Regions from separate parts of the Fictibacillus sp. b24 genome, predicted to be linked through region 3. Evidence: riboswitches for the same ligand, from Rfam matches in the RefSeq annotation. Region 3 holds a riboswitch; each other region holds the start of a gene.
The links. A riboswitch is a leader RNA that binds a small molecule or an ion and turns the genes downstream of it on or off. The one in region 3 is predicted to bind lysine.
Positions count from the first base shown of each region.

Region 1: another riboswitch for lysine. It lies ahead of QUF49_RS04955 (Na+/H+ antiporter NhaC family protein); the one in region 3 lies ahead of lysA (diaminopimelate decarboxylase).
Region 2: another riboswitch for lysine. It lies ahead of QUF49_RS06555 (aspartate kinase); the one in region 3 lies ahead of lysA (diaminopimelate decarboxylase).

Region 1 covers NZ_JAUCES010000005.1:990,641-996,477, forward strand. The annotation lists gene QUF49_RS04935 (hypothetical protein) at 1-228, opposite strand, end outside; gene QUF49_RS04940 (thymidylate synthase) at 325-1,119, shown strand; gene QUF49_RS04945 (dihydrofolate reductase) at 1,116-1,592, shown strand; gene yunB (sporulation protein YunB) at 1,664-2,506, shown strand; lysine riboswitch at 2,609-2,792, shown strand; gene QUF49_RS04955 (Na+/H+ antiporter NhaC family protein) at 2,936-4,525, shown strand; gene QUF49_RS04960 (sodium-dependent transporter) at 4,715-5,837, shown strand, end outside.
Region 2 covers NZ_JAUCES010000005.1:1,291,866-1,297,702, forward strand. The annotation lists gene QUF49_RS06530 (electron transfer flavoprotein subunit alpha/FixB family protein) at 1-37, shown strand, start outside; gene QUF49_RS06535 (histidine phosphatase family protein) at 102-695, shown strand; gene trxA (thioredoxin) at 810-1,121, shown strand; gene QUF49_RS06545 (hypothetical protein) at 1,359-1,502, opposite strand; gene uvrC (excinuclease ABC subunit UvrC) at 1,764-3,551, shown strand; lysine riboswitch at 3,618-3,806, shown strand; gene QUF49_RS06555 (aspartate kinase) at 4,045-5,283, shown strand; gene QUF49_RS06560 (YslB family protein) at 5,323-5,769, opposite strand.
Region 3 covers NZ_JAUCES010000005.1:1,664,108-1,669,944, reverse strand. The annotation lists gene QUF49_RS08620 (hypothetical protein) at 1-54, opposite strand, end outside; gene QUF49_RS08615 (hypothetical protein) at 138-509, opposite strand; gene scpB (SMC-Scp complex subunit ScpB) at 524-1,117, opposite strand; gene QUF49_RS08605 (segregation/condensation protein A) at 1,124-1,867, opposite strand; gene QUF49_RS08600 (DUF309 domain-containing protein) at 2,002-2,514, shown strand; gene QUF49_RS08595 (peptidylprolyl isomerase) at 2,702-3,136, opposite strand; gene lysA (diaminopimelate decarboxylase) at 3,207-4,529, opposite strand; lysine riboswitch at 4,623-4,799, opposite strand; gene QUF49_RS08585 (spore germination protein) at 4,859-5,837, opposite strand, start outside.

The DNA of each region.
Region 1 (5,837 bases), 670 kb from region 3:
AGTGTTAGGTGTTGACGCTATTTTTATGGATTTTTCATGAACAAAAAGGGAGTCGGATATGATACGATTAAAAGAAAAAGACTCTTTTCGTAAACCTTTGTTCCTTTTTTGGTAGTGGTTGATTTCCGTTCCAGGTGCTCGCTTTCCGCGGGGCAGGCGGTGAGCCACATTCGTACGTTTCACTTTTAAGTGTCTCACCTGACCGCTTGTCCCGCAGGAGTCTCCCACCTTGCTCTCCAATCAACGGTCATAGAAGATAAAAATGAGGTTTGAAAGCAACAATCTTATATAAAAGAGTCAAAGAAATCGAGGAGGCGATGAGGGATGAAACAATACTTGGATTTTCTTCAAGATATCTTACATAACGGTACGAAAAAAGAAGATCGGACAGCCACTGGCACGGTATCTGTATTTGGCCGTCAGATGAGATTTGATTTAGAGGAAGGTTTTCCGCTTGTTACAACAAAGAAACTTCATTTGAAATCCATCATTCATGAATTGCTTTGGTTCTTAAAAGGTGATACAAATATCGCTTATTTAAAAGAAAACGGTGTTCGGATTTGGGATGAGTGGGCAGATGAGGACGGAAATCTTGGTCCAGTTTACGGTCACCAGTGGCGTTCATGGGCTGCTCCAAACGGTGAGACCATCGACCAAATCTCAAACGTTATTGAAGACATTAAGAAGAATCCTGATTCAAGACGCTTGATTGTGTCTGCATGGAATCCTTCTGATGTACCGAATATGGCGCTCCCGCCTTGTCACTTGCTATTTCAGTTTTATGTAGCTGATGGCAAGCTATCTTGTCAGCTCTATCAGCGCTCAGCTGACAGCTTCCTAGGTGTGCCGTTTAATATCGCGTCTTATGCACTACTTACAATGATGGTAGCCCAAGTAACGGGTCTTAAGCCAGGCGAGTTCGTTCATACGGTTGGTGATGCACATATTTACTCCAACCATCTCGAACAAGTAGAACTGCAGTTGACTCGTGAGCCGAAGCCGCTTCCTAAAATGAAGTTGAACCCCAATGTGACGAACATTTTTGATTTTACTTACGATGACTTTGAACTGGTTGACTATGAAGCACATCCTCATATCAAAGGCGTGGTGAGCGTATGATTTCTTTTGTCGTTGCAATGGATGAGAATCGGGCCATTGGGAAAGACAATGATCTTCCGTGGTATCTGCCGAACGACCTTAAGCATTTTAAAAATGTAACGATGGGGAAACCAATCGTCATGGGTCGTAAAACGTACGAATCCATCGGCAAGCCTTTACCTGGCCGCGAAAATATAGTGGTAACGAGAGATGACAATTATCAAGCTGAAGGAACAACGATTGTACATTCTGTAGACGATGTATTGAAGAAAGATGCCGAAGAATTGTGTGTAATCGGTGGAACGGAGATTTTTAAATTGTTTATGCCTGTAGCTGATCGCCTATATGTGACTGAAATTCACCATACCTTTGATGCGGATACTTACTTTCCAGAAATCAATCGAGATGAGTGGCGTGAAGTCTCACGTAAGCCAGGAATTCTTGATGAAAAAAACAAATATGCACATGACTTCGTTGTGTTCGAAAAAAATTAAACCATAAAGTTTGAATGAGCCCCCCTCTTGTCTGCATACATATGTATATGTAGATAAAGGGGGGTTACCTTTTGCTTAAACGTCGAAAAATGAAACTCCGAAAAGGGCCGCTTCCATTCCGGTTTGTACTGCTGATCTCATTTATTCTTTTTACTTTTATAACCATACAAGGACTTTGGCTTGTGAACAGAGGCATTGAACCTACGCTTATGCTCATCGCTCAAAAGAAGACGGAAGAAATAGCAGCACTAGCGATAAGTGAAGCAATTGATAATGAAATATTAGGTCCTTCAGAGATGGATGATATTATTGAATATAAGACCGATACGGAAGGAAATGTCGTGTTTGCAGGCATTAATCAGAGCGTAGTTAACAGGGTTGCCAATCAATCACAGAAAGTGGTTCAAAAATACCTCAAGGAAATTGAAGAAGGTAAAGCACATGAAGTAATAAGCAACGAAGAATTAGGGATAACAGCATATAAAAATGAACCAGGTGTCATTATGGAAATTCCGCTAGGGCAAGCAACGAGAAACTCCTTACTTGCAAACTTAGGTCCTAAAATTCCAATAAAATTCATGCTCATTGGTGAAGCAAACACGGATATTGAAGAAAAAATCGAGAATTCCGGTATCAATAATACATGGATTAATATTGATATTGTGGTAACTGTCAAAACGAGGATTGTTATTCCTTTTGCAACGGAAACAACGGTAGTAAAAAGACCGATTAAGATTACGGCTCAATTCATAAAAGGAGAGGTACCTGTTTACTACAACCAGTCCGGAGATCCGATTCAGCCTACTGTTCCGATCACTCCTGATTTAAAGGAAAAGCCTAAAGACGATAATGAGCTGGATATCCCGGAGGAGAGCTCGTCAGAAGAATCGGGTGATGAGGAAGCGGCAGAGTAGGATATTCCTGAATTTAACAGTATTCATTTGGGTTGACCATTTATACAACTTTGTTATAATGAGAATTGAATTTAAAATTTTATATGTCTTTAAGCCTATCACCGATGGGGTAGAGGAGCGGATTTTATAAGTACTTTTTCAGAGAGTGACGTCTGTGAAGAAAAAGAAAAGGAACTTCCGCCGAAGCAAAATGTAAACCGTCTGTTCACTTTTGCTGGGTTTACACTGAAAAAGTGTAAAACTGTCACTGCTTGGGAATTAAAAGCAGTGGAGGACTACTGATCGATGAGGAAAACCATAAATTACTTAAGTGATTGATAGCGGGTTATTTCCTTGTCTATTAATCGCTTTTTATTTTGTCTTTTTTTCCTCAACGTCCTGTAAACACTCCTCAAAAATCGATGGCTAATGAAAAGAAGGAGGAACATCATGGAATTTGAGAATTCGATTTATTCATTAATACCGCCCGTTTTGGCCATTTTAATGGTTGTTTTAACACGAAGAGTATTGATCTCTTTAGGGGCTGGAATTGTAGCGGGAGCACTATTGCTTCACGATTTTAATATTGGTGCTACATTAAAGGAAATTGGAACGATTGTAAAAGGGCATTTCGTGTCTGACGGAGCATTAAATGAATGGAATGTATATATCCTGCTGTTTCTATTGATCTTAGGAATGATGACGAGCATTATCTCTTTAGCTGGGGGAAGCCGAGCTTTTGGTGAATGGGCAATTTCCAGAGTGAAAACAAGAAGAGGTGCACAGCTTTTAACGGTTGTTTTTGGACTAGTTATTTTTATTGATGATTACTTTAATTCACTTGCTGTAGGAAATGTAAGCAGACCGATTACAGATCGCCACCGTATTTCAAGGGCGAAACTCGCTTATTATTTAGATTCTACTGCTGCTCCTGTATGTGTAATCTCGCCAGTGTCTAGTTGGGGAGCTTACATTATCGGGATTATCGGTACGATTTTTGCTACACATGAGATCACAAACATGTCTGCGTTCAGTGCTTTTATACAAATGATCCCTATGAATTTTTATGCAGTTTTTGCACTTATTCTTGTGTTTGCGGTTGCTTATTTTCAACTTGATTTTGGACCGATGAGAAAACATGAAGAACATGCTTTTGCAACAGGTGAAGTTATTGATCCTGAGAAAAAAGCAGCTATTGGTGAAGGAATCAAACTTGAAGAAAGCGATAAAGGAAAAGTTGGAGATCTTGTTTGGCCGATCGTTCTTTTAATTGTTTCAACAGTTGGATTTATGATCTACACGGGTATTCAAAATGTTAAAGGCCTTGAAGAACCAACGGCTGTCACTCTTTTATCTATCTTTGAAAATACAGATGTACCTAAATCATTATTATATGGTGGTTTAATTGGATTGGCGGCAGCGATTCTGTTCTTTCTGCCTAAAAAAATGGGAGCTGCTTCACTAGGAAAAGGACTTGGACGCGGTGTTCAATCCATGATTGGTGCTGTAACGATCTTACTTTTTGCTTGGACGATTATCTCCATTATAGATAGCTTAGGAACAGGTAAGTACCTCGCTGGACTGGTTGATCAGCATATGAACTTAGCTTATCTTCCATTCGTTCTTTTTGTCCTGTCAGGTCTAATGGCTTTTGCGACAGGTACTTCTTGGGGAACGTTCGGTGTGATGCTTCCGATCGCAGCAGAAATTTCAGCATCAACTAACATTGAACTGATGCTGCCAGTACTTGCCGCTGTGCTTGCTGGATCTGTTTTTGGAGACCATTGTTCACCAATATCAGATACAACGATCCTTTCATCAACAGGAGCGGGAAGTCATCATATTGATCATGTCATGACACAGCTACCTTACAGTTTAATCGCTGCTGGAGTATCTGCAGTGGGTTATCTTGCACTCGGATTAACTGAAAGTGTTTGGATAGGACTATTGGTGTCAACGGGAGTATTTGCTATCGCTTTGTTATTTATAAAAAAATTCTCTAGTAAAAATAGCATTGCTGACAATTCTATAAAAGCATAATTTTGAAAGTGTCTGGTAGTAAACCAGGCACTTTTTCTTATATTTATACGACTTCTTTCCCCTAATTCCGACAAAATAACTAAAAACGTTTTGACAGATTTCAACGTTATGTAATATACTGAACGCAGAATAATCAGAAAAAAGTAATAATTTTAAACTTTTAGATTTTGTAAAAAGGGGGACACAACAATGGAAAACAGGCAACAATGGGGAAGCCGCTATGGATTTATTTTAGCAGCGGTTGGTTCCGCTATCGGTCTCGGCAATATCTGGAGATTTCCGGCAGTTGCTTATGAAAACGGTGGAGGAGCATTTTTTATCCCGTATCTTGTAGCACTCTTAACGGCAGGGATTCCCTTACTCATCCTAGAATTCACATTAGGACATAAGTACCGGGGTTCAGCTCCACTTTCTTACTTCCGTCTTCACAAGAATGCAGAATGGCTAGGATGGTGGCAAGTTTTTGTAGCGTTTGTTATTTCCACTTACTATGCTGTAATCATCGCATGGGCGGTAAAGTACTCAATTTACTCGCTAAACCTTACTTGGGGAGATAAGCCTTCCGATTTCTTTTATGGAGAGGTACTTCAATTAAGCAAAACGCCTGGTGACATCGGTGGTATCGTACCCGGCATTTTAATTGCACTTTTACTCGTATGGGTTGTAACGTTACTAGTTCTTTATAAAGGTGTATCTAAAGGAATCGAACGCTTTAATAAAATTTTTATCCCAGCTTTAGTTATTATGTTTTTATTAATTGTTATTCGTGCAATTACGCTTGATGGTGCTGCTCAAGGTTTGAATACATTCTTTACACCTGATTGGAGTGCTATAAACAACGGTAAGGTATGGGTAGCGGCTTATGGTCAAATTTTCTTCTCGTTATCTATTGCGTTTGCGATCATGGTAACGTACTCAAGTTATCTGCCAAAGAAATCAGATATCAACAACAATGCTTTTATTACAGGTTTTGCAAACTCAGGTTTTGAACTTCTTGCTGGAATCGGAGTTTTTGCTGCACTAGGGTTCATGGCTATGCAACAAGGTCTGCCCGTACAGGAAGTTGTAAAAGGCGGAATCGGACTAGCATTCGAAGTATTCCCGGCTATCATTAATGAGTTCCCTGGTGGGAATGCATTTTTCGGAACAATGTTCTTCTTAACACTTGTTTTTGCTGGTATGACGTCGTTGATCTCAATCGTAGAAACGTATGTGGCAGCATTACAAGACAAGTTTGGAATCTCTAGAACAAAAGCAGTATTAATGGGTGGAGGAGTAGCTTCAGTTATCTCATTGCTTTTCGCTACAAAAG
Region 2 (5,837 bases), 370 kb from region 3:
TTTATTAACAGAAGAGTTTAAGAAAGTGTTAGTATAGAAGAAAAACGTTTAAAACGTCCATACATTGGACGTTTTTTTTAAGCGAATATGGAGGGTGTTAAATGACTACAATCGCTTTTATTCGTCACGGTGAAACAGATTGGAACACAGAGAGAAGGGCGCAGGGCTGCAAGGATATACCTCTAAATGATAAAGGAATATATCAGGCTGCGAGGCTATCAGAAAGATTGATTGATGAAAAATGGGATGTCATATATGCCAGTCCCCTTAAAAGAGCGTTTAAGACTGCTGAAGCTTTAAGTGGTGTGACGGGTTTACCTGTAATAGCCGATGAAAGACTTCGTGAAATCTCGTTCGGTGAGACAGAAGGGACAACGGAAGCTGAACGGGTTGAACGCTGGGGAGAGGATTGGATGAATCTTGATCTCGGCAGAGAAACGAATGAAGAGGCTGATTTTCGCTGGAGAGCAGTGTTAAAAGAAATTACTGTAAACCACAAAAATCAAAAAGTGATTATTGTGACACATGGTGCACTCCTTGTAAGAATATTTAAGGATCTTCTTCAAGACAAGACGGATCAATGGTATGGACTGAACAACACTTCATTTTCTGTTTTCCAACTAACACCGCAAGATCGCTGGAAATGCGAATTGTTTAACTGCCAAAAGCACCTTGAGGAGACAGCAACTATTTAACGTTTGTCGAAATGAAAACTTGGGTACCATAAGGTTGAGCAAACTATTAGCAACTGTGTAATTTGTAAGATATACTTTGTTTACACTTTGTTATTTAAAAGGAGGGCCAAATAAATGGCTATTGTTAATGCGTCAGATCAAACATTTAATACAGAAACGAATGAAGGTTTAGTACTTGCTGACTTTTGGGCACCATGGTGCGGACCTTGTAAAATGATTGCTCCAGTACTTGAAGAAGTAGATCAAGAAATGGAAGAAGTAAAAGTAGTAAAGCTGGACGTTGATGAAAATCAAGAAACAGCGGGTAAATATGGCGTAATGAGCATTCCTACTTTACTAGTATTCAAAGATGGTCAAGTGGTTGACCAAGTTGTAGGTTTCCAGCCTAAAGAAGCTTTAGTAGAGCTTTTAAACAAACATAAGTAAGCGATCCTCAAAAAAGCCCGAACTTCGGGCTTTTTTTTGTGGGATAGATTTCAAGTTTTTTTAAATGCGATTCAATGTAGTTTAAAAGTAGTTGATTTACGCTCCAGGCAGCTCGCTTTCCACGGGGCGTGCGGTGAGCCTCCTGCCGCTTTGCGCCATTAGGAGTCTCCACCTGTCTAGCTACAGCGGCTAGCCCCTCGAGGTCAAAAGTTAAATGGACCACAAGGCAAAGTGTGCCTAGCTAGCCCATTCACCTTTTGCTGGTCGGGGCTGAACGAGCCACTTCCGCTTTTCGGACTGACCGCTCGTCCCGTAGGAGTCTCGCCACCTTGCGCTCCAATCAACTTGCAAATGAAGAGAGAATTCAATCAAAAGTAACATTTCTTTTGAAAAGAACCATTATGAGTTGCAGCTAGGCAGGAGAAGCATAACTGATGAGTTCAGGTGATCAACCGCATACAATCAAGCATTAAAGAAAGGAAATCAACTAATATTTCTAAAAGAAAAACCATCCCTTTTGTACTATTTTCTAGGAAATATTGTCGATAAATGAATGTATATGGTAATTTAATCACGAGAGTATAATGATTTACCTCATACATGATATGATTAAAGAAAAGACTGCAATGAAGTTAAAGGGGGATGACATTGACCTCTATATCGGTAAAACAAAAATTAATGCTGCTTCCTGATCAGCCTGGATGCTACCTCATGAAAAATGAGTTCGGTAAAGTAATCTACGTAGGTAAAGCAAAGGTTTTAAAAAATCGAGTGAAATCTTACTTTTCAGGAACACATGATGGCAAAACACAAAGACTCGTCAGTGAGATCAGAGACTTTGAATATATTGTCACCTCTACTGAGATGGAAGCATTAGTTCTCGAGATGAACCTAATAAAAAAGCATGATCCTCGGTATAATGTCATGCTGAAAGATGATAAAAGCTATCCATATTTAAAAATTACTTCTGAAAAACAGCCAAGACTATTATACACAAGGAAAATAAAAAAAGATGGCGGCAAATATTTTGGACCGTTTGTAAATGCATATGCGGCCCAAGAAACGAAAAAACTGTTAGACCGTATTTTTCCACTAAGAAAATGCGACACGATGCCTAAACGAGTGTGTTTGTACTATCACATTGGTCAATGTTTAGGGCCGTGTGTTTACGATATTACAGAACAAGAAAACAAGAAGATGGTAGAAGGCATTGTGAAGTTTCTCAATGGCGGATATCAAGATGTGAAAAGCCAGTTATCTGAAAAGATGCTTGAAGCGTCTGAAGCCCTAAATTTTGAAAGAGCAAAAGAACTTCGCGATCAGATTCAGCACATAGAAGCTGTAATGGAAAAGCAGAAGATGATGACAGCAGATCTAGTGGATCGGGATGTCTTTGGCTATCACTTTGATAAAGGCTGGATGTGTGTTCAAGTCTTTTTTATCCGTCAAGGTAAAGTGATCGCTAGAGATATTTCAGTTTTTCCTTTTTACGGAGAGGCTCACGAGGATCTACTTACATTTATTGGTCAGTTTTATCTGCAAAAAAATCATCTGCTGCCTAAAGAGATTCTGCTTCCGCAAGAAGTTGACGCTGAACTCGTTTCAGAGCTTCTTCAAGTAAAAGTTCTTCAGCCAAAAAAAGGCCAGAAGAAAGAGCTAGTTGAATTAGCGACTAAAAATGCGACCCTTGCTCTTAACGAAAAATTTGCTTTGATTGAACAGGATGAAGCTAGAACAATAAAAGCAGTAGAGAACCTGGGTGAGAGAATGGGTGTAGCTCCACCATATCGAATAGAAGCGTTTGATAACTCCAATATTCATGGAACAGATCCTGTTTCGGCGATGGTGGTTTTTGTAGATGGAAAACCATATAAGAAAGATTATAGAAAATATAAGATCAAATCGGTGGAAGGTCCTGATGATTATGCTTCCATGAAAGAAGTCGTCAGAAGAAGATACACAAGAGTATTAAGGGAAGAAGGGGAATTTCCAAGTTTGATTCTTATTGATGGAGGTAAAGGTCAGATTTCAGCCGCTCAGGATGTTTTAGAAAATGAGCTCAATCTTTTTATACCTGTTGCAGGACTGTCGAAGGATGACAAACATAGAACGTCACAACTATGGATAGGTGACCCTCCAGAAATGATCCACTTGCCGCGAAACAGCCAGGAATTTTATCTTTTGCAGCGTATTCAGGATGAAGTGCATCGATTTGCAATCTCGTTTCATCGTAAAGTACGTTCTAAAAGTATGTTTGAGTCCACATTAGATAATATAGCGGGGATTGGGGATAAAAGAAAGAAGATGCTTCTTCGCCATTTTGGTTCGTTGAAAAAACTAAAGGAAGCGTCTGTCGAAGAGATACAAGAAGCTGGAGTGCCTAAACCTGTTGCTGAACTCATTACAAAAGCCTTTTTATCAAATGAGTAGTTGCAGTTAAAGAATAACTTTGTTAAAATGAATCCAACTTTATAAATAATGCCATGCTTCGAATGAAGTGATGGTAGAGGAGCAGGAACCAATAGTAGACCATCTGAAGAGAAGAAGCTCTTAAGATGATGGAGGAAAGGGGATTCTTGCCGAAGTGTAAAAGGACTTCTAGCCTTTTATGCTGGACCTGTATTGAATAAATACAGAGCTGTCACACAAGTCCCCCCAGGATTTGTGTGGAGGACTATCTCACTAGGGGAAACAAACTTGGCTTGCTGCGGATAATAGCAACAATAAGGTTTTTTCCTTATTGTTGCTTTTTTTGTTTTTACTTTCAGAATAATATAACTTTTCCCGCATGATCGATTATCTGCTGGTGAAAGTTATTGTTGAGAGTATTAGTGCAACTAAGTAGACGTGAATAGATTGAACGTCAACAAAGTTTTCTATTAAAAGAGATAGATTATTACAACAAGAAGGGAATTAGAGAATCATGGGGAGAATCGTACAAAAATTTGGCGGTACAAGTGTTGGTTCAGTTGAGCGGATACAAAATGTTGCAAAACGGATCATCCATGAAGTTGATGGCGGGAATGAAGTCGTTGTTGTCGTATCTGCAATGGGTAAAACAACAGATGAGCTTGTAAGACTGGCTGGAGAAATCAATCGTAATCCTTCCAAGCGTGAAATGGATATGCTTCTTACTACAGGAGAACAAGTTACGATTGCACTATTAACGATGGCTCTTCATCATGAAGGATACAAAGCTCAATCCTTAACAGGCTGGCAAGCTGGGATTCAAACAGAAAATGCTTTTTCGAATGCTAGGATACTAGACATAGATTCCGAAAGAATAAACGGTTTGCTAAAGGAAGGAAACATTGTTGTTGTAGCTGGTTTCCAAGGGCTGATCTCTGAGACAAAAGATATAGCTACTCTTGGAAGAGGCGGATCGGACACTACAGCCGTTGCATTAGCAGCAGCATTGAAAGCTGACCGATGTGATATCTATACAGATGTTACTGGCGTTTATACGACCGATCCTCGAGTAGTAAAATCAGCAAGAAAAATACCTTCTATCTCTTATGATGAGATGCTGGAAATGGCGAACCTTGGAGCAGGAGTTCTGCACCCTAGAGCAGTAGAGTTCGCGAAAAACTATTCCATTTCGTTAGAAGTTAGATCGAGTATGAGTGAAGAACGCGGAACGTTAGTAGAGGAGGAAGCATCAATGGAACAAAACTTAATGGTAAGAGGTTTGGCATTTGAAGGGAATATAACGAAAATCACAGTTTCAGCGATTCCTAATGAGATCCATGCATTAGCGGAACTGTTTACAATACTTGCTTCAAACGGAATTAATGTAGATATTATCATTCAAAATGTATTAAATGAAGAAAAAACAAATATTTCATTTTCGATAGAATCGAGCTCTTTATCAGAAACACAGGAAGTACTTGCTGCTCATCAAGAACAATTAGGATTTGAATCCATTAGTTATGAAGGGGAGCTTGCTAAAGTTTCTATTGTAGGATCAGGAATGATTTCTAATCCTGGTGTAGCTGCTAAAATGTTTAAAGCTTTGTCAGATAAAGATATTATGATTAAGATGGTAAGCACATCAGAAATTAAGGTTTCAACCGTTGTTAAACAACAAGATATGATTAAGTCTATTGAAACGCTGCATGATATATTTGAATTGGATGCACGTGTTCCAGTACAGAACACGTAATGAAAACATTTAAAAAGCCGGCTTATGCCGGCTTTTGTGTTATTCGATCGTATCTTTTTTATCCCATTGAACGGTGATGGAAACTTTGTTCCGTTTAACAGATTCTAATGCTTCGGTCGTACATTTTTTTTGCAGCTGGACTTGTTCTGCCAGAAAACCTGCTTCTAAGCTAAACGTTTGGTGATTGAAATTCTCGATTCGCTGCTCAATGAGAACAGAGTGTAAGGAGAACAGCATCTCTGTTTTTGATGCTTCAATCATTTCAAGATTACCCCAGCCTGCTTCAATAAAAAATGCATGTACTTCTTCCATCGTATGTAAAGGATATTTTCTGGCTAAGTGTCTTCCTGCCCAATATAGAATATTTCGTTCTTGTTTACCGAGAAGTTCAGGCAACAAATCGCTTCGAAGGATCTCATACCCAAAAGCTGAAACAGAAAGCTGTTCTACAGGGGTGTTATCATCCTTTGTTTTTTGTTTAAACATTCTGCATCCCTTCTTTCTATTTTCATTATAACGGGAATGCTGTTTAAACTCTAGAGCAACTATCGGTA
Region 3 (5,837 bases):
ACGTTTCACTCTTAAGTGTCTCACCTGCCCGCCTGTCCCGCAGGAGTCTCGCACCTTCCACTCCATTCAACTGTTCAAGGATGACAATAAAAAAGAAGCAACAAAATAAAAAAACAGCCAAAAAAATAATGGCTGTCCTACTTAGCTATTTTCCTTAACGCGTTCAGATGAGGTCTTAATATTCCTTCGTTAGAATGAACAAAAAGATTCCTAAATTCATCATAGTCGTTTATATAAACTCGTTTCCGCTTTAAATATGCGTGATTGCTGCTCAACGCAACAAGTGAAGCAATCTCACGTATTTTGTAAGTATCCAAGTATTCTTTCCAGAAGTCATGCTGCGTTAATTCCTCTTGAAGTTTTTCTTCAAAATATCGCACATAAAGCAGGTGAAAAGTTTGTGTTTTTCCGTTCAATTCATAAGTAGCTTCTGAACGGTTGAAAAAATCCTCTGATGTATTCGGCTTTTCTTTTTCTAACTCAATACCCTCAATATGCTGAATCAACAATGCATAACTCCCCCTTACTGATCTTCAGTAGTTAGTGATTCCTGAAACTTTGAAAAGAACAAGTCTGCTTCCTGTTCAACACTTTCTTCCTTTATGTTCTCAGGCAGCGGTGGCAGCTCCTTAATGTTCTGCAGACCAAAATGCTCTAGAAATGCTTTGGTTGTTCCATAAAGGATCGCTCTACCGGTACCCTCAGCTCTTCCAACTTCTTTTACAAGTCCTTTTGCAGATAATGTCTGTAAAGGCTTTTCTGTTTTTACACCTCTTACTTCTTCAATCTCAGACCTCGTAATCGGCTGTTTATAAGCAATGATTGCAAGTGTTTCAAGAGCAGCCTGTGAAAGTGTTGAATGTCCTGGTGTTTCGACAAGCCTTTCATAATAGACAGCATGATCCGGCTTTGTTACAAATTGAAGAGATCCCGCATATTCCACAATAGACATCCCTCTGTCTGATGACGAATAACTCTCCTTCAATTCTTCAATGATGGGATCCAAATCTTTGCTATCAATCTCCAGTACTTGAGCGATCTGTTTTCTATCAATTCCTTCGTCTCCACTGACAAAAAGCAAACCCTCGACAACTGCTTTTATTTCATTTCGTTCCAAATCGTATTACTCCTCTAACATCGTTATATATATTTCACTAAAATGATCTTGCTGTTCACAATTGATGGTTTTCACCTTCATTAGTTCTAAAATCGCAAGAAACGTAACAACCACGTGCTCTTTTGTACTTTTATCAAACAGCTCTGTAAACTTTTTTCGTCCTCCTACTGAAACAAGTGAACTTTTTATTTGTTCCATCCTTGTTTCGATAGGAATCTCTTGACGTTCAATCGTCGTTTGTCTCGGAGCACGGGTAACCTTCTCTTGAAAGACTTTTTGCATCGCCTGCAGCATATCATAAAGGGTTACATTCGTGACTTGTTTGGCAGTTTCTTCTTTTTCAAACTGACTCAAATCAAGCGGCTGTCTCGTATAGACTAAACTTCTTGCGGATTCTCTTTCTTTTAGCTCATCTGCAGCATGTTTATACTTTCTATACTCTACTAGCCTTCTAACAAGCTCATCTCTCGGATCTTCTTCCATCTCAAGTTCCATCTGGTTTTCAAACAGTTCTTCCTCATGCTTTGGCAGCAGCATCTTACTCTTAATCGCTAGCAGTGTAGCTGCCATCACTAAAAATTCACTTGCCACATCCAGTTTTAGTTCTTTCATCGTATGTATATATTGAAGGTATTGCTCAGTGATAATGGCTACTGGAATATCATAAATATCCACTTCGTAGGTTTGTATTAAATGAAGCAATAAATCAAGCGGACCTTCAAATCCATCAAGCTTCACACTATATTGCATAACATTTCCCCAGTTTTATCAGCGTTTTTGTATTATAAAATTATATCATATTTTGTTCGTGTCGCGGTTTGTTTTTATTCACACGGTGCATGTGGTAAACTTAAAATCGAGCTTATTAAGGGGTGTGGACGACTGTGATTTACCCAAAACCATGGATTGAATACTTAATACATTTTCATAGAGAACAAGATTATTTTGAATGCCATGAGGTTCTTGAGGAACATTGGAAAGCAGAAGGAATGAAAGGTGATCTGTGGCCGGGACTCATCCAACTTGCTGTCGCACTCTATCATCAGCGGCGAGGTAACATGAACGGCGCAAAAAAAATGATTACGAGCGGTTTACGAAAACTTGAAAAAGAAGAATCAGCTATAAAGGAACTTGGGATACAAACACAGCCCTTGTTTGAACTGATTAGGGAGAGAAAACAAAAAATTGAGCAACAGAAACCCTTTGAGCCGATATCTCTGCCCCTGACAACGGAATTATTACAAAAATGCTTATTTGAAGCAAATGCAACAGATGAAGATTGGTACTCACAAGCCATGACTGATGACAGCATCGTTCATAAGCACTCTTTAAGAGATCGAACCTCTGTTATTGATGAACGAAATAAACAAAAACTGAAGAAAAACAGAATTTTATAAAGGTTGACTCACACTATTTGTTGATTTGAGCTTTCATTCAGCCAATTTCATAATTAATTTGACGAGTTCATTGATTATTTTGACGAGTTTAATGATTAATTTGACTAATTTTAATCATATATTGACGAGTCGACATAAATATAAAAAAGCTCCGGATTATTTCCGGAGCTTTCTTCATTTTAGAAAATTATTCTTCCCAAACTTTAACTTCTTTCATTACATCGCCTTGTTTAATGCGAAGTACTGTTTCCATGCCTTCGGTAACTTGTCCGAAAACTGTGTGAACACCGTTCAAGTGCGGCTGTGGCTCATGTACGATAAAGAATTGGCTTCCGCCTGTATCACGGCCAGCATGTGCCATTGATAGAGAACCAGCTACGTGCTTATGCGGGTTTCCTTCTGTTTCACAAGGGATTGAATAACCAGGGCCTCCAGCTCCAGTTCCCGTAGGGTCTCCACCTTGAGCTACGAAACCAGGGATAACACGGTGGAAAGTTACACCGTTATAAAACCCTTCGTTTGCAAGTTTTTCAAAGTTTTCTACTGTTCCAGGTGCTTCTTCTTGGAACAAATCAAAAAGTATTTTTTCGCCATTTTCAAATTCAATCGAACCTTTTTTCATAAAAAACAGGCCTCCTTCAACTTCATTACAACTACCATTGTACGGTTAAATGACTGCTCCGTAAACTAATTTACACAAAAACATTTGTTTTTAATGGGACATCATTCTTAATGAGGTCTTCATATGTTTCCCGTTTCACTACAAGTTGTTCCTCGCCGTTCTCAACAAACACAACGGCAGGTCGTTGAATGCGGTTATAATTGCTCGCCATGCTGTATCCATATGCTCCGGTACATGATACTGCTAAATAATCGTTATCCGTTACTTTCGGCAGCTCGATATCCCAGATCAGCATATCTCCGCTCTCACAGCATTTCCCTGCGATGGATACGGTTTGTGCAGGCTTTTCGTTCATTTTGTTTGCAACATAAGCTTCATATTTTGCCTGATAGAGTGCAGGGCGAATGTTATCGGTCATTCCGCCGTCAACAGAAACATAATGTCTAACACCTTCAATCTCTTTTTGCGATCCGATCGAATAGATCGTTGTTCCTGCGTCACCTACAAGCGACCGGCCCGGTTCAATCCACAACTCAGGTAAACCTCTTCCTTCAAAACGGTTCATCTGTTTGCTCACTTCTTCAATCATAGCCGTGACATACTGTTCTGGTGCAAGCGGTGTGTCTTCAGAAGTATATTGAATACCAAAACCTCCACCAAGGTTAACGACTTCTGGAAAATAGTTGAAGCTCTCTTCCCATTTCTTAAAGTGCCCAAATAACTTCTCGATCGCTAAAGTAAAACCATCTGTTTCAAAGATTTGAGAACCGATATGACAATGAACCCCTAATACTTGAAAACCTTCATAATCAAGAACTTCCTGCAGCGCCTTATCAGCTTGGCCGTTCCCTAAATCAAAACCAAATTTAGAATCCTCCTGGCCTGTAATGATGTAATCATGTGTATGTGCTTCAATGCCTGGAGTGAGCCGCAATAAAACATTCACTTTTTTATTGAGTTTGCTGCTTAACATTTTTAGTAATGAGATCTCAAAAAAGTTGTCAACTACAATACATCCTACTCCAGCATTAAGTGCAAACTCTAACTCTTCATAGCTTTTATTGTTTCCATGAAAATGAATTCGTTCTGCGGGAAACTCTGCTTGAAGGGCAGTGTAAAGCTCTCCGCCTGAAACTACATCGAGACTTAATCCTTCTTGTTCGATCAGCTGAAACATGGCGATGGAGGAGAACGCTTTAGAGGCGTACGCGACTTGGTAGCCCACACCTTTTTCTTCGAATGCTCTCTTAAAACCTCTTGCTCTATTCTTTATCAAAGATACATCGTACAGATAAAGTGGTGTTCCGTATTTTTTTGCAAGTTCAACCGTATCTGTACCACCTATCCATAAATGATGATTTTGTCCGATCTGTGCTGTACCGTGTAAATTCACAAAAAATCCCCTCTCGTTGTTGATAGAGAATTCAATCCCGACAAATACAAAAGACAGCCGCAACTAAGGCAGGCTGTCATAACCGTACCCTCATGTCGGAATAGCTCTCCACTACTGCTGTAGTGACAGTCCGTTGCTTCTTCAGCAGCGGCCCAGCATAAAAAGAGATGGAGCTCTTTTTACACTTCGGCAAATTGACCTTTCAACATATTTCATCGTCATCCACAAACTCCATATGCTACTCATTCGTTTTGCGCCTCTACCTCATATGAGGCATATATAATTAGTTATGAATTTAACACAATTTTCAACAATCAGCAAGGGACAGATTAATTAGTTGGCTGTTTTTTTGTGTTTTGCGGATGCACGATGCTCGGTCGCACTTTAGAGAGCGGAACGGCTATCCGAACGACAATCTGCAGAAACGCTTTCGGATTAAACGGTAAGAGCGGCCATAAGTATGGTGTGTTCAAGTTCTTAATGGTTGCCATGTATAAAATCATAATCGTAAACCCGATTATAAACCCCGGGACTTTAAAGAGCATCACCATTGCAATTAAGAAGAGCCGCAGCACTTTATTGGCGATACTGAGCTCGTAGCTTGGAGTTGAAAACGATCCGATCGCAGCAATTGCTACATACAAGATAACTTCTGGAACGAACAAGCCAACGTCAATCGCAATCTGGCCGATCAATACTGCTGCGATCAGACCCATAGCAGTCGAAAGGGCACTAGGTGTATGAATGGCGGCAAGCCTCAAGATATCAATCCCAATTTCCGCAAAGATGATCTGTAAAAATAATGGGATGTTGGTTGTTTTATTTGGTCCAATAAAATCAATAAAAGGCGGCAGCAGCTCTTTTTCCATTGAAAACAAGAGCCACATCGGAACTAAAAAGACAGAAGCGAGCATCCCAGTAAAACGTGTCCATCTTAAAAAAGCACCGATAAATGGAGTTTGCCTAAACTCTTCTGCATGCTGCACATGATGAAAGAGTGTCGTAGGGGTAATAATAACGCTCGGTGATGTATCCGTGATAATCAATACATGCCCTTCCATTAAATGCTGAGCTGCAACGTCAGGCCGCTCTGTATACCGGACTAAGGGAAACGGATTCCAGCCTTGTTTAACAATAAATTCTTCGATCGTTTTATCCGCCATCGGTATCCCGTCGATCTCTATAGAGCTGATTTCTTTTCTTATCAGATCAACGAGCCCTGGATCTGCAACGTCCTGTATATAAGAAAGACATACATCGGTTTTAGACCTTTCTCCAACTTGCATAATTTCGTGTCTTAAACGCTCA